Regions from separate parts of the Sporosarcina beigongshangi genome, predicted to be linked through region 1. Evidence: riboswitches for the same ligand, from Rfam matches in the RefSeq annotation. Region 1 holds a riboswitch; each other region holds the start of a gene.
What was found. Region 1 has a riboswitch for S-adenosylmethionine ahead of R2B77_RS08895 (methionine ABC transporter ATP-binding protein). Riboswitches for the same ligand answer to the same signal wherever they lie in the genome.

Region 1 (4,285 bases):
ATTACGGATATCCAAAATGCGGTACGTGCAGGAAAGCAAAGGCATGGCTTGAAACGAATGGCTTGAATTATGAAGAGGTCAATATTGCAGAAGCTCCTCCTTCAGCAGAGGAATTGAGTAAAATAATTTCAGCGTCCGGGCTAGAATTGAAAAAGTTTTTTAACGTCAGTGGGATGAAGTACAGAGAACTGAATTTGAAAGACAAACTACCGGAAATGTCAGATGCAGAGAAAATTAGTTTGCTAGCTTCAGATGGAATGCTGATAAAAAGGCCACTTGTTTTTGGTGATAATAAGGTGACGGTTGGTTTCAAGGAAGAGGAATTTGAAAACGTCTGGGCAAAGTGATTCCTTCCTTGTCTTTACGTACAAAATATGCGAATATTGAAGTGAATGAAATTATATATTTGGAGGGGTTACGGAATGAGTACACCAAAAGATCTGCGTTATTCTGAAGAGCATGAATGGGTAAAAGAAGAAGGCGGTAACTTCCGAATCGGAATTACACATTTTGCACAATCTGAACTTGGCGATATCGTTTTCGTTGAACTTCCATCCGTTGGTGACGAAATCAAAGCAGACGAGCCTTTCGGAAGCGTTGAATCCGTTAAGACAGTTTCAGAATTGTACGCGCCAATTAGCGGTAAAGTAATTGAAGTGAACGAAGGACTGGAAGACAGCCCTGAATTCGTGAATGAATCTCCATACGAAAATGCATGGATGATTGTTGTTGAACCATCTGATGCATCCGAAGTAGATGCATTGATGTCCGCTGAAGCATATGAAAAAATGACAGTCGGAGAATAACGTAATCTTCCATCTAAACGCCGGTGTTATCTCGGCGTTTTTTTGCATCATAAAATGGAACAGGGAGGAATCTGTGTGACGTATGACAAGGTGATTGTTGTCGAAGGAAGTGCAGACAAAAAACGTCTTGCACGAATTCTTGCTGAACCCGTGGACATCATTTGTACGAATGGGACCGTCAGCCCTTATCGACTGGAAGAATTGCTGGCACCTTATGAACAACATGAGCTCTATGTCTTTGTCGATGCGGATGAATCCGGTGAAAAGATTCGAACGTTAGTCAGAAGGGAATTCCCTAACGCGATTCATTTATATACAGAAAAGGTTTATAAAGAAGTGGAAACAACACCTTATCAAGTATTGGCAACAATTTTACTTGAAGCGAATTTCGCTTTACACTCTAATTTTACAGTATAGAAGGATGGTTTAAACGCAATGGAAACATGGACACGCGAACAATGGGAAGCGGTTTTGAAGGAGTCGTCCTCCGCACTGTATTATCTATATACACCGATGTGTGGGACCTGTGCTGTCGCATCGAAAATGATGGAAGTTGTGTCAGCGATGAAGCCAGATATGCCAATCGGGAAAGCGGATTTGAATTACGTGCAAGACTTGGCAACGGATTATGAAATCGAAAGTGTTCCTTGCTTACTCATTCAAAAGGATGGCCTTGTGCAGCATAAAATCTATGCATTTCAATCCGTTCCGTATCTTCTTGAAATGATAGGTTGACAAGTTATATAGTGCTGTGGTAGCATGTGTATTAGTATTTAATTGAATAGGTCGCTCTTATTAAGAGAGGTGGAGGGATAGTGCCCTATGAAGCCCGGCAACCGTCACGAAAGTGAAATGGTGCCAAATCACACAAAGTATTTACTTTGGGAGATGAGAGATTGGACATACGTTTATTTATGATAACGTTTAGCCTTTCTGCCCGTCTGCAGGAAGGCTTTTTATGTTAAAAGAACTAGGCAAAGTTGGACACTTAAAGAGCATATTATTTTCAGAGGTGAAAACAATGATTCATTTAACGGATGTTAATAAGCGATTCGGTGAAGGTGAAGGCAGCATAATAGCGGTCGATAGCGTGTCGTTTGAAATTGGTGAAGGCGAAATTTTTGGAATTATCGGCTATAGCGGAGCGGGGAAAAGTACGTTAATTCGGCTGCTAAATGGACTTGAAGCACCAACGTCGGGGAAGATTACAATTGGTAAACGAGAAATGTCGACGATTAAAGGCAATGAATTAAGGAAAGCGCGTCAAAAAGTAAGTATGATTTTCCAACACTTCAATTTACTTTGGTCGCGAACAGTAAAAGACAATATTGCTTTTCCACTTGAAATTGCAGGTGTAAAAAAAGCAGAACGTGAACGGAAAGTAGCGGAATTGATTGATTTAGTTGGTTTAAGCGGTCGTGAAAATGCCTTTCCATCCGAATTATCTGGCGGGCAAAAGCAACGTGTCGGCATTGCCCGGGCACTTGCAAATGATCCTGAGGTTCTATTATGTGATGAAGCAACTTCGGCACTGGACCCTGAAACAACTGATTCAATTCTTGATCTGTTAACAGATATTAATAAGCGACTCGGTCTGACGATCGTATTGATTACACATGAAATGCATGTCATTCGAAAAATTTGTCATCGTGTAGCAGTCATGGAGGCTGGAAAAGTTGTTGAAATGGGCGATGTGCTCGATGTATTCCAATCGCCGAGGGAGCCGATTACGAAACGATTCGTCTCTCAAATAACAGAATCGGTGGAAGCGAAACAAGCAATGGAACATATTAGAGAAGAGTTCCCATCAGGTACACTCGTCAAACTCATTTTTGTTGGCGAGCGAACAGAACAACCTGTTTTAGCAAGTTTGATTCGGAAGTTTGCTGTCGACGTAAACATCGTGCAAGGAAATATCTCCCACACGCATGGGGGAGCATACGGTACGCTGATCCTTCAACTTGTAGGGGATGCAAAAATTGTCGAAGAAGCGATTCGCTATCTCAATGAGCAAGATGTCCAGACGGAGGTGATCGGCAATGATTGATAACATGTTTCCAACTGTCGATTGGCCTAAAATGTGGGAAGCAACAGCAGAAACACTTTATATGACTGCTATTTCAACCGTTCTAACATTGATTATTGGGCTGATACTAGGTGTTGTACTTTTTCTATCTAGTCCTGGTCAGCTTTGGGCGAATAAATTGGCGAATTTCATTACAGGTGCTTTTGTTAATATTTTCCGCTCGATACCTTTCATTATTTTGATTATATTACTGATTCCTTTGACAAAATTTCTTGTCGGTACGATGCGTGGGCCGAATGCGGCAATGCCCGCACTTATTATAGGAGCAGCACCTTTTTATGCACGAATGGTACTCATTGCACTACAAGAAATCGATAAAGGTGTTATCGAAGCGGCTAAGTCAATGGGAGCAAAAACCAGAACAATTATTTTTAAAGTTTTGCTACCTGAATCAATGCCAGCACTTGTATCGGGCATTACAGTCACAGCTATTGCATTGGTTGGATATACGGCAATGGCGGGAGTCATTGGAGCAGGTGGACTGGGAAATCTAGCATTTCTTGACGGTTTCCAACGTAGCCGAACTGACGTCGTGCAAGTAGCAACGATCTTAATCGTTATTATCGTATTCATCCTTCAATTTATCGGGGATGCCATTGTTAAGAAGTTGGACAAAAGGTAACCCACTTATTGGAATACCAGGCAATGCCTGAAATATAAAAACAATAGAGAAAAAGGGGAGTTTAGTCAATGAAGAAACTATTAACAGGAATTTTATTAGCGGTGCTTGTCCTTGCGCTTGCTGCATGTGGTGCAAAGGATGATGGTAACGATGATAAGACTAGCGGTAGCGCCGGAGATGTAGGTAGTGAAGAAGTAACGACAATTAAAATCGGTGCTTCTAATACACCACACGCCATTATTCTTGAACAAGCACAACCTATTTTGAAGGAAAAAGGCATTGAGCTAGAAATCGAAACGTACCAAGATTATGTGTTGCCGAATAAAGACCTTGAATCAGGGGACTTGGATGCGAACTTCTTCCAACACATCCCTTACTTGGATCAACAAGTGATTGACCATGGTTATAAATTTGCAAATGCTGGTGCGATTCACATTGAACCAATGGCTGTATACTCAACAAAGTATGATTCAATCGAAGATCTACCAGACGGTGCTGTCATTATTTTCAGTAACTCTGTCGCTGAGCACGGTCGCGTTCTATCATTGCTGGAGTCTGCTGGCCTCATTAAATTGGCTGACGGTGTGGATAAAGTAAGTGCAGAAGTAAAAGATATTGTTGAAAATCCAAAAAATCTAGAATTTGATGCGAACTACGAACCAGCATTGTTGCCACAATTGTATAAAAACGATGAAGGCGACGCAGTCGTTATCAATGCAAACTACGCAATTGACGCAGGCTTAAACCCAGTAAATGATTCAATCGCAATCG
Region 2 (4,285 bases), on a different contig from region 1:
CCTAAAGTTTTAATCCCTTGAATAAGTGTATAGGAATCTTGCGCACCTAAAATAGCACCGAAGGAATTTTGGATAAATGCCAAGCGTTTGCCGAGCTCCTCATCCTTTGTCACAGCTAGACCAGCGATGATATCACTATGCCCTGATAAAAACTTCGTTGCACTATGCAGGACAACGTCTACACCTAAATCGAGTGGACGCTGATAAAGCGGCGACATGAATGTATTATCAAGGAATGTTAAGCAATTATTCGCTTTTGCAATATTGACCACAGCTTCAATATCCGTAATGCCCAGACGTGGATTGGACGGTGTTTCGATGTAAATCAATTTTGTATTCGGCTGGATTGCTTGTTTAATAGCCTCCAAGTCGCCCAAGTCTACAAAGGTGTGATCAATCCGAAATTTCGTCAATACCTCGGTAACAAAGCGAAATGTTCCGCCGTAAACATCTTCAGTGATGACAATATGATCATCAGCAGACAACAGCATAAATGCTGAAGAAATAGCAGCAATGCCAGAAGCAAATGCCAGCCCTCTTGCACCGCCCTCCAAAGCCGCGATTGTTTTTTCTAAAGCATCTCTTGTTGGATTGCCAGAACGACTGTAATCATAAGGACCGAACTTATCAAAGCTTTCTTGATGGAACGTAGAGGATAAGTAAATCGGCACATTGACAGCACCTGTTTTTTGTTCGAAATCTCCGCGTGTTGATGCATGAATGATGGTTGTTTCCAATCTTTCTTCACGTGAACTCATAGCTGAGGCACCTCACTTTGTAATGTCGCAAATACTTGCTTTAAATCTGCAATTAAATCATCCGCATCTTCTACTCCAACGGAAAAGCGTAGCAATTTGTCATCGACGCCACGACGTAGCCGCTTTTCCAATGGGATATCTGCGTGGGTTTGAGTTGTTGGATACGTAATGAAACTCTCTACGCCGCCAAGACTTTCCGCAAATGTAATCAGTTTCAGGTTTTCTAAAAATGGTCCAACCCATTCGCCTTCTTGCAGGCGGAAGGACAGCATACCGCCTTTTCCTGGATACAGCACATCTTTGACAAGCGGCTCATTTTGTAAATAATCTACAATGATTTTCGCATTGCTATCATGTTGTTTCATGCGCAAGTGGAGTGTTTTTAATCCTCGAACGACTAACCATGAATCGAAAGGGGACAGGACCGCGCCAATTGCATTATGGTTGGAGCTAAGTTTGGCACAAATTTCTTCCCCTTTTGCCACAACCAATCCAGCAAGCACATCATTATGACCGCCAATGTATTTCGTTGCACTATGCAAAACAATATCAGCACCGAATTCAATTGGCCTTTGGAAATATGGTGTATAAAATGTGTTATCGACAATGAGCAACAAATCATGCTTTTTGGCGAGTTCCGCGTATTGAACAATATCAATTTCCAGCATCAACGGATTGGTTGGTGTTTCGATGAAAAGAGCTTTAGTTTTCCCTGTGATCAATTCCTCGGTCTCTTTAACGTCTTTATAATCTGTGTACGTCGTCGTAATGGAATAGATGTCGGCATAATAGTCTAGCAGGCGATATGTTCCGCCATAAATGTCTTCCGGACCAATCAACTCGTCGCCTGAACGGAACAGGGATAACACTAATTGAATCGCAGCCATACCGGAACTACAGGCGAAACCTGCATCTCCACCCTCCAAGTTCGCAATGCCTTCTTCTAAAATGGAGCGTGTTGGATTTTTCGTCCGAGAGTAGTCATAGCCAGTCGATTGACCAAGTCCATCGTGCTTGTAGGCCGTCGATAAATAAATCGGCGGGTTGACCGCACCGGTTTTCGGATCACTATTATTTCCTAGCTGTACTAATCGTGTTTCAAAACTTTTGCTCGTCATTTTTTATCATCCTTTTCACTTGAAATGAATTACACTGGGCTTTAATTGCTGAGGGGATCTCTGTAAAATAAAATTAAAAAGAGGACCCTCTATAAGAAGAGGGCCCTCAAATAATATTGAAGTCAATCTTCTTATCTTCAAGACGGCTATCGTCTATTGGAATTAGCACCATACCTTTCTAGGCTGGTTGCTGAGACATCATCGGGCCACTCCCTACGTCTCTCTTGATAAGAATAAAATATGAAATTATTAGAAAAGATTAATTTATCCAACTCTATCATGTTATGAAAAAAAAGACAAGAGGCGATTTTTAGTTTCTTGCCCAATCTAGCTCCAGTCTCTGTACAGGTGCTGGAGTTTTTATCTCAACAGCTGCATGCGCTGATTGAATAACGTTGGATAGGATAAAAATCCGAGCAATGCACTCGTTACGGCGGCGGTCGTTAGTAATAGGAAAATAATGAGCAATTGAAACTGGACCGCTTGGACAGGGTCTGCACCTGCAATAATTTGTCCGCTCATCATACCCGGGAGCTGGACTAAGCCAATCGTTTTTTGACTTTCGATGGTTGGAATCATACTCGATTTAATGGCTGTGATGAGCTGTCGATGAATGGCTTGCTTTGGCGTCCCTCCGAGTGACAAAATCAATTCGGTTTCCTCGCGATGTGACTCAACCTCTGCGGAGAATCGGTTGAGAAATAAAATAGCGAGCACCATAGAGTTGCCGACAACCATGCCGCTAATTGAAATGATATATTGGGCAGTCGCTGGTACGATATGAAAACCAAGTAAAATACTTTGTGTCAGTACTTCAACGACAATAAGTGTTACTGCGATTTTCCACGTAATCCCCTTGATGGCTTGCCCTTTCTTACGGGCATTTTGTGTAGCTGCTGCAATCATTAGCGTCACCATTAAAAAGATGTATAACAAGCTATCCGATTCAAAAACAAATTTAAGAATATAGCCGACAGCAAACAATTGGATAATGGAACGAAACGTTGCGATAATCGTATCTTTTTCCAAGCCCAATCGTAATGTTTTGGATAGTGACAGAGGAATGACAACGAAAATTAGAGTGATGGCTAGCGTCAGATAACTCATTCAACATCCCCCTGTACAAAGCGTTTAACGAAATCATTGGTCGATGATTGTAGCAAATTGCTGTCACCTGCTTCTACGATTTGCCCTTCTCGGAGTACCCATGTGTAGTCGCCAATGGACAGTGCTTGCTCCAAATTATGTGTAATCCAAATAATCGTTACACCGAATTCCCGGTTGATTTTGACGATTAATTCCTCAATTTCACGTAAGGATGTTCTGTCTAAGGCGGATGTAATTTCGTCTAACAATAGAATATTGGACCGATTGATGAGTGTACGAGCAATGGATACCTTTTGACGTTGTCCACCTGATAAATCAGCTGTTTTTTGCTGTAAAAAGAGTTTATCAAGTCCGACATCTTCCAAAATATCGATGGCTTTTCGTTCAGTCAATTGCTTACCTTGTAGCTCTAAAGGAAGAGCTAGATTTTGCAAGACAGTCCCTTTAACCATCGGGGCATTTTGCAGGGCGATGCCAATATGGCGGCGCAATTCGATAGGTGGATAAGTTGAAATGGGTTCATTATCAATAAAAATAGTCCCGGACGTCGGGGATATCAGACCATTGCATAATTTGAGCAATGTCGTTTTTCCTGCACCAGAAGGACCGACAAGTGTCGTAATTTTCCCTTTTGGAAAAGACCCCGTAATCTTTTTTAAAATATGTATATCGTCAATCGAAAAATCAACCTCATGAAAGTGAATGGCAGGTTCATATGAATTTGACATGTAGTTCTCCCTTACTGCTTACTAGTAAATAAAGAAAAAAGACAAGGGATTATAAATCTACCTTGTCTTTTTTGTTGATGGGTTCCTTATCTGTGACATCTAGTATGTCCAGCAGGAACACAAACACTGGAATCCCGATAATCAATCCCCAGACGCCAAAGAAGTTTTGAGAGAAAATGAGCACGACGAATGTGTAGAAGACGGGCAAGTCTGTTTTAGACGACATTAATTTTGGGTTCAAGATATAGGCTTCGATTGCATGAATGACCATGACGGCGATTAGCAAGTAAATGACAGTCAGGTATCCGCCAATCGTAAAACCAATGATTGCCAGTGGTATTAGTGAAATAATAACGCCAGCGACTGGAATGAGCCCTAAGAAGAAAATCATAATGCCCAAGCCAACGATTTGTGGGAATCCAAGTACCATCAACAAGATAACTGATAAAACTGTATTGACAAGTGCGATGATAAACTGTGCCTCTATTACTTTACCGAAAGTACGTGAAAACTTTTTTCCGAAAAATTCAATTTCATAATAGAATGGAGCGATCTTACTATTTTTAAATTTGCC
Region 3 (4,285 bases), on a different contig from region 1:
TCCTTTTCCTTTAGAAAATCTGCCCAATCCTCCTCAATATATGCGAAATCTGGATTCTTCATCTCCTCATGCAGACGCCAAGCTTCCGCCTCCATATCCGTCACCGTTTTCTCCGCGTCATTAAATTTCAATTCCGCTTCAGCCGCCTCAGCAATTTCCTTCTCCATCTGTTCATCCCATTTACCTGTCCACTCTTTGATTTTATTCGCAAAAGAAAATTTCCCAAGCTTCACAACATCTTGTTGCTCTTTCGTCAATTGTCTATGAAGCTCATCACGTAGCACAATGGCCTCCTTTAACTGAACCTCTGCCCCATCAAGTCGCCTTTTAATACGATTATACGCAGTCCGCCTCATCGTTAGATCCATTTGCCGTTCATGTATATCCTGCCTCATCGCCCACACCCCTTTTACCTATATACGGAAATGAATGGACGAAGTTTCACTCTATTCATAAAGATTCTTTGTCGAACATGTGTGGACAAATTTCTCTTCAAACAACCAAAGCGAAGTAAATTAGTTACCCACATGTGGATAATCAACCAATTCTCACTAAACAACAGCTTGTCCACATTCATATGTTGATTACTAGCAAATATGACTGAATCTGTTAGTAAGTCAGTGGGCGAAAACTATTTCTATTCGTACATTCCAAGGCTTATCCACATAAAGGCGTGTATAGTAGAGGTACTGTCACCTTATGAAAACATCTCTCGCAATCGGTAAACCGATGCACAAACAATCTTCACTGTCCCTTTTATTGCAAAATAAATAACCCTGAGCAAAGCGAATGGGCTTTGTTCAGGATTATTTATTTTACTTCCAAACTTCCTTTGCAACATCTACGATAAACTTTAATTTCTCCCATTGCTCATCTTCTGTCAGCTTGTTGCCATGATGTGTAGAAGCGAAGCCACATTGTGGGCTAAGGCACAGTTGTTCAAGTGGCACATACTTTGCCGCCTCCTGAATACGCGCTTTAATCGTTTCTTTGTCTTCTAGTTTACCGTCTTTCGATGTGACAACACCAAGGACGACATTTGCACCTCCGTTTGGTATATGGTCCAATGGTTGAAAGTCTCCTGAACGCTCATCGTCATATTCCAAGAAGAAGCCATCTACTTTTTCCTTCGCGAATAATGTTGGTGCAATCAGTCCATAGCTACCTTGGAATGCCCACGTCGATTGGTAATTTCCACGGCATAAGTGCGTTGTGACGATTAAATCTTCCGGCTTTCCTTCCAACACACCGTTGATGACACGTAAGGCTAGATCTATAAATTGTTCTCTTGTATAGCCTTGATCGCCGAACTGAAGATCAGGCGAAGAAAGTGCCGCAATGTAAACATCATCCAATTGTAAATAACGAACGCCCGCATCGTAAAAGGCTTTTAACGCATCTTGATAAGCTTTGATGATATCCACCGCATATGCTTCGTAGTCGGGATATACCGCTGCGTTGAAAATATCAGGATGGAATAATTGGTTCGGGCTCGGAATCGTTTGTTTGGCAACCGCACGACCATCGACAATTTTATTGAATTCGACAAAGTCCTTAATGAAAGGATGATCTGAATTAAATGAGATTTTTCCCGTTGTACGAATGTTGTAGCGTTCAGTTTCTACACCATCAAACTCATAGCCCGTTTCTGGCACATAACCTTCGATGCCATTTAGATGCTCCAAGAAGTCCAAATGCCACCATGTACGTCTAAATTCACCATCCGTCACAAGCTCCAAGCCGACTTCAATTTGCTTATCGACAACACGCTTAATTTCCTGCGTTTCAACTTCACGTAATTGTTGTGCTGTAAGCGTACCTTCTTTGAATTCTTTTCGAGCTTGGTGCAAATTATCTGGACGTAGTAAACTTCCTACGTGATCTGCTCTGAATGGCGCTTTCGTTACAGTAGTTGATGTATTTGTCATGGTAAATTCCTTCTTTCTATTTTTAGTAGTAAATGATGATCTTATAGTAAGAGCACAAATGAGTGCTGCTACTTGCTTATCTTGGGGCAGTATCGCGAATGAGCGTACTGTTTGATTAATCCATTCGACATAAATTCCCTCCCTATTTCCTTGAAGGTAACAGTCTCCAGATAGAACAAAAAAACCTCTTCTACAATTCAAGAAGAGGTTTTGGCAATTTCGCTTTTTGCTCTTCTTATCTTCAAGCTACAAGCAAAATGCTTCGGCTTCTGGAATTAGCACAGTACTAAAAAAGTCTGTTGCTGAGGTATCAAAGGGCCAGTCCCTCCACCTCTCTGGATAAGAAAGTTACGTATTCAGTTGGTAGCTCATACTTTACATGCCCCTAAATAGAATGTCAACAGGTAAAGTGAAAACTATTTTAAATTGACATACTATTCGTTCAGATTAATGCTTCATCTCACTCCGCAATTTCCGATGTTCACGACGTGCTGGTGCCGTGTCGAACAAGCTCTTTTCAACTTCCGTTTCCGGATAAATACCCGGCACTGGCGTAGGTTTATTGTTTTCATCCATAGCAACCATCGTCAAAAAGGATTCTGTTGTCAATTTCGTTACACCCGTTAATAGATTCATTGAATGGACAGATACGAAAACCTCCATCGACGTTCTTCCCGTTGATGTGACAATTGCTTCAAGCTCTAGCACATCACCGACACGTGCAGATGACATGAAATCAACTGAATCAATTGAGGCAGTAACAACTGCCGTATTTGAGTGTTTCATTGCCGTAATTGCAGCAATTTCATCTATATAGGCGAGGACCTGTCCCCCAAAAATCGTCTGAAGGTGATTGGTATCTGGCGGTAAAACTAGTTTCGTCTGGATTGTGCGCGATTGGCCCATAGGTCTATTTTCTATCATCGAATTCTCTCCCTAGTAACATTACTTGAATACAGTATACACCTAATCAGGCATTTTCCACGAACTGAAAACTGAAAATCGATTAGGGAGCTTTTAGTAACTGTCAAGATAAATCAACATGCCTTCCACCGCCAAAAAGGACACCCTTCGCAAGGGTGTCCTTTTAAACCATATCCGCCAGCAACGCATACACGCGCTTCATTTCTTCTTGCATCTTCCACTGGTCGACCGCCAGCCATCTGCAGTGAATTGCATTGCCTTCAAGCCTCGTTATACCGGCCTTCAATCCCTCTTCAATCCGCAACGTTTCCTGCAATGCGCGCACATCAACATCCTTGGCATTCGGCGAAACAAGCCAAATGGAACCGACATACATCGCTCCCTCAAGGACACCTATGCTACCAAGGTCAACATCCTGCGGTGCAAAATGTAGCGAGTCAAAAGCGATCAACTCATCCTCAACGAAAATCTTAAAATTCGACCGAAATGATTGATAATCAAATACCTCACCACGTTTTTCACGTCCAGGCGCGACAATCTCGCCCCATAATATCGTCGCATCATCCGCAACTCGTAGCGTTGTGTCCACTTGAAATTTCGCGTCAACAAATGGAATAAGCACCTCAGGCATCCACTCCAAACGCGAACGTTCCGCAAGGTCGACCTCGATTGTAAACAGGCATATATCACCCGTATGCGACGGATAGATTTTCAACGCCGATTGCTGCGTCAACCGTACTCGACTATCTGGTCCAAGCTTCACTGTAATATCATTGCGATCCCCCGATACCATCCCGCCAGACGACTCCATAATATAGACGGTCGCAGTCGGATCTTGTCCTTCGTACAATTCCCGACTCGCCTTCAACGGAGGCTGTTGGTAAACATGCGGCATCCGTGTAAAGCCTCTCCTTAATTCGAATGCCATATCCAGTTTCCCGTGATGGATGGCGCGGGTTGGTTTAAGCACCTGCACCTTCCAACAGCATACTGTGCTTGATCCAATCGACTACTTTATCAACATTTTTCTGCGTTCGTACATCCGTGAAAATATATGGACGACCATTACGCATTTTTTTTGCATCACTATCCATCAATTCAAGATCCACGCCAACATACGGAGCTAAATCAGTTTTATTAATTAATAATAAATCTGAGCGCGTTAATGCTGGACCGCCTTTACGCGGAATATCCTGACCTTCTGCAACATCAATGACATAGATATAACCGTCAACAAGCTCAGGGCTAAACGTCGCAGACAAATTATCGCCGCCACTTTCCACAAAGATAATATCCAAGTCGGCAAAACGGTTTTTCAGTTCATCTATTGCTGCAAAGTTCATCGAAGCATCTTCACGAATGGCTGTATGCGGGCAACCTCCCGTTTCAACACCTAAAATGCGGTTCTCTTCCAACACACCACTATTTATTAA

Region 2: linked by a shared signal. The riboswitch ahead of R2B77_RS15430 (methionine biosynthesis PLP-dependent protein) and the one ahead of R2B77_RS08895 (methionine ABC transporter ATP-binding protein) in region 1 are both predicted to bind S-adenosylmethionine.
Region 3: linked by a shared signal. The riboswitch ahead of R2B77_RS11880 (5-methyltetrahydropteroyltriglutamate--homocysteine S-methyltransferase) and the one ahead of R2B77_RS08895 (methionine ABC transporter ATP-binding protein) in region 1 are both predicted to bind S-adenosylmethionine.

Annotation. Positions count from the first base shown of each region.
Region 1 is NZ_JAWLIR010000013.1:122,653-126,937, forward strand. Features, by position in the region: gene R2B77_RS08875 (arsenate reductase family protein) at 1-347, shown strand, start outside; gene gcvH (glycine cleavage system protein GcvH) at 423-806, shown strand; gene R2B77_RS08885 (toprim domain-containing protein) at 882-1,223, shown strand; gene R2B77_RS08890 (thioredoxin family protein) at 1,242-1,541, shown strand; SAM riboswitch class I at 1,596-1,701, shown strand; gene R2B77_RS08895 (methionine ABC transporter ATP-binding protein) at 1,828-2,853, shown strand; gene R2B77_RS08900 (methionine ABC transporter permease) at 2,846-3,514, shown strand; gene R2B77_RS08905 (MetQ/NlpA family ABC transporter substrate-binding protein) at 3,583-4,285, shown strand, end outside.
Region 2 is NZ_JAWLIR010000041.1:33,172-37,456, forward strand. Features, by position in the region: gene metC (cystathionine beta-lyase) at 1-758, opposite strand, end outside; gene R2B77_RS15430 (methionine biosynthesis PLP-dependent protein) at 755-1,876, opposite strand; SAM riboswitch class I at 2,005-2,110, opposite strand; gene R2B77_RS15435 (ABC transporter permease) at 2,237-2,983, opposite strand; gene R2B77_RS15440 (ABC transporter ATP-binding protein) at 2,980-3,711, opposite strand; gene R2B77_RS15445 (AI-2E family transporter) at 3,761-4,285, opposite strand, start outside.
Region 3 is NZ_JAWLIR010000023.1:112,064-116,348, reverse strand. Features, by position in the region: gene R2B77_RS11885 (hypothetical protein) at 1-395, opposite strand, end outside; gene R2B77_RS11880 (5-methyltetrahydropteroyltriglutamate--homocysteine S-methyltransferase) at 816-1,928, opposite strand; SAM riboswitch class I at 2,161-2,274, opposite strand; gene R2B77_RS11875 (acyl-CoA thioesterase) at 2,376-2,852, opposite strand; gene R2B77_RS11870 (urease accessory protein UreD) at 3,016-3,822, opposite strand; gene ureG (urease accessory protein UreG) at 3,815-4,285, opposite strand, start outside.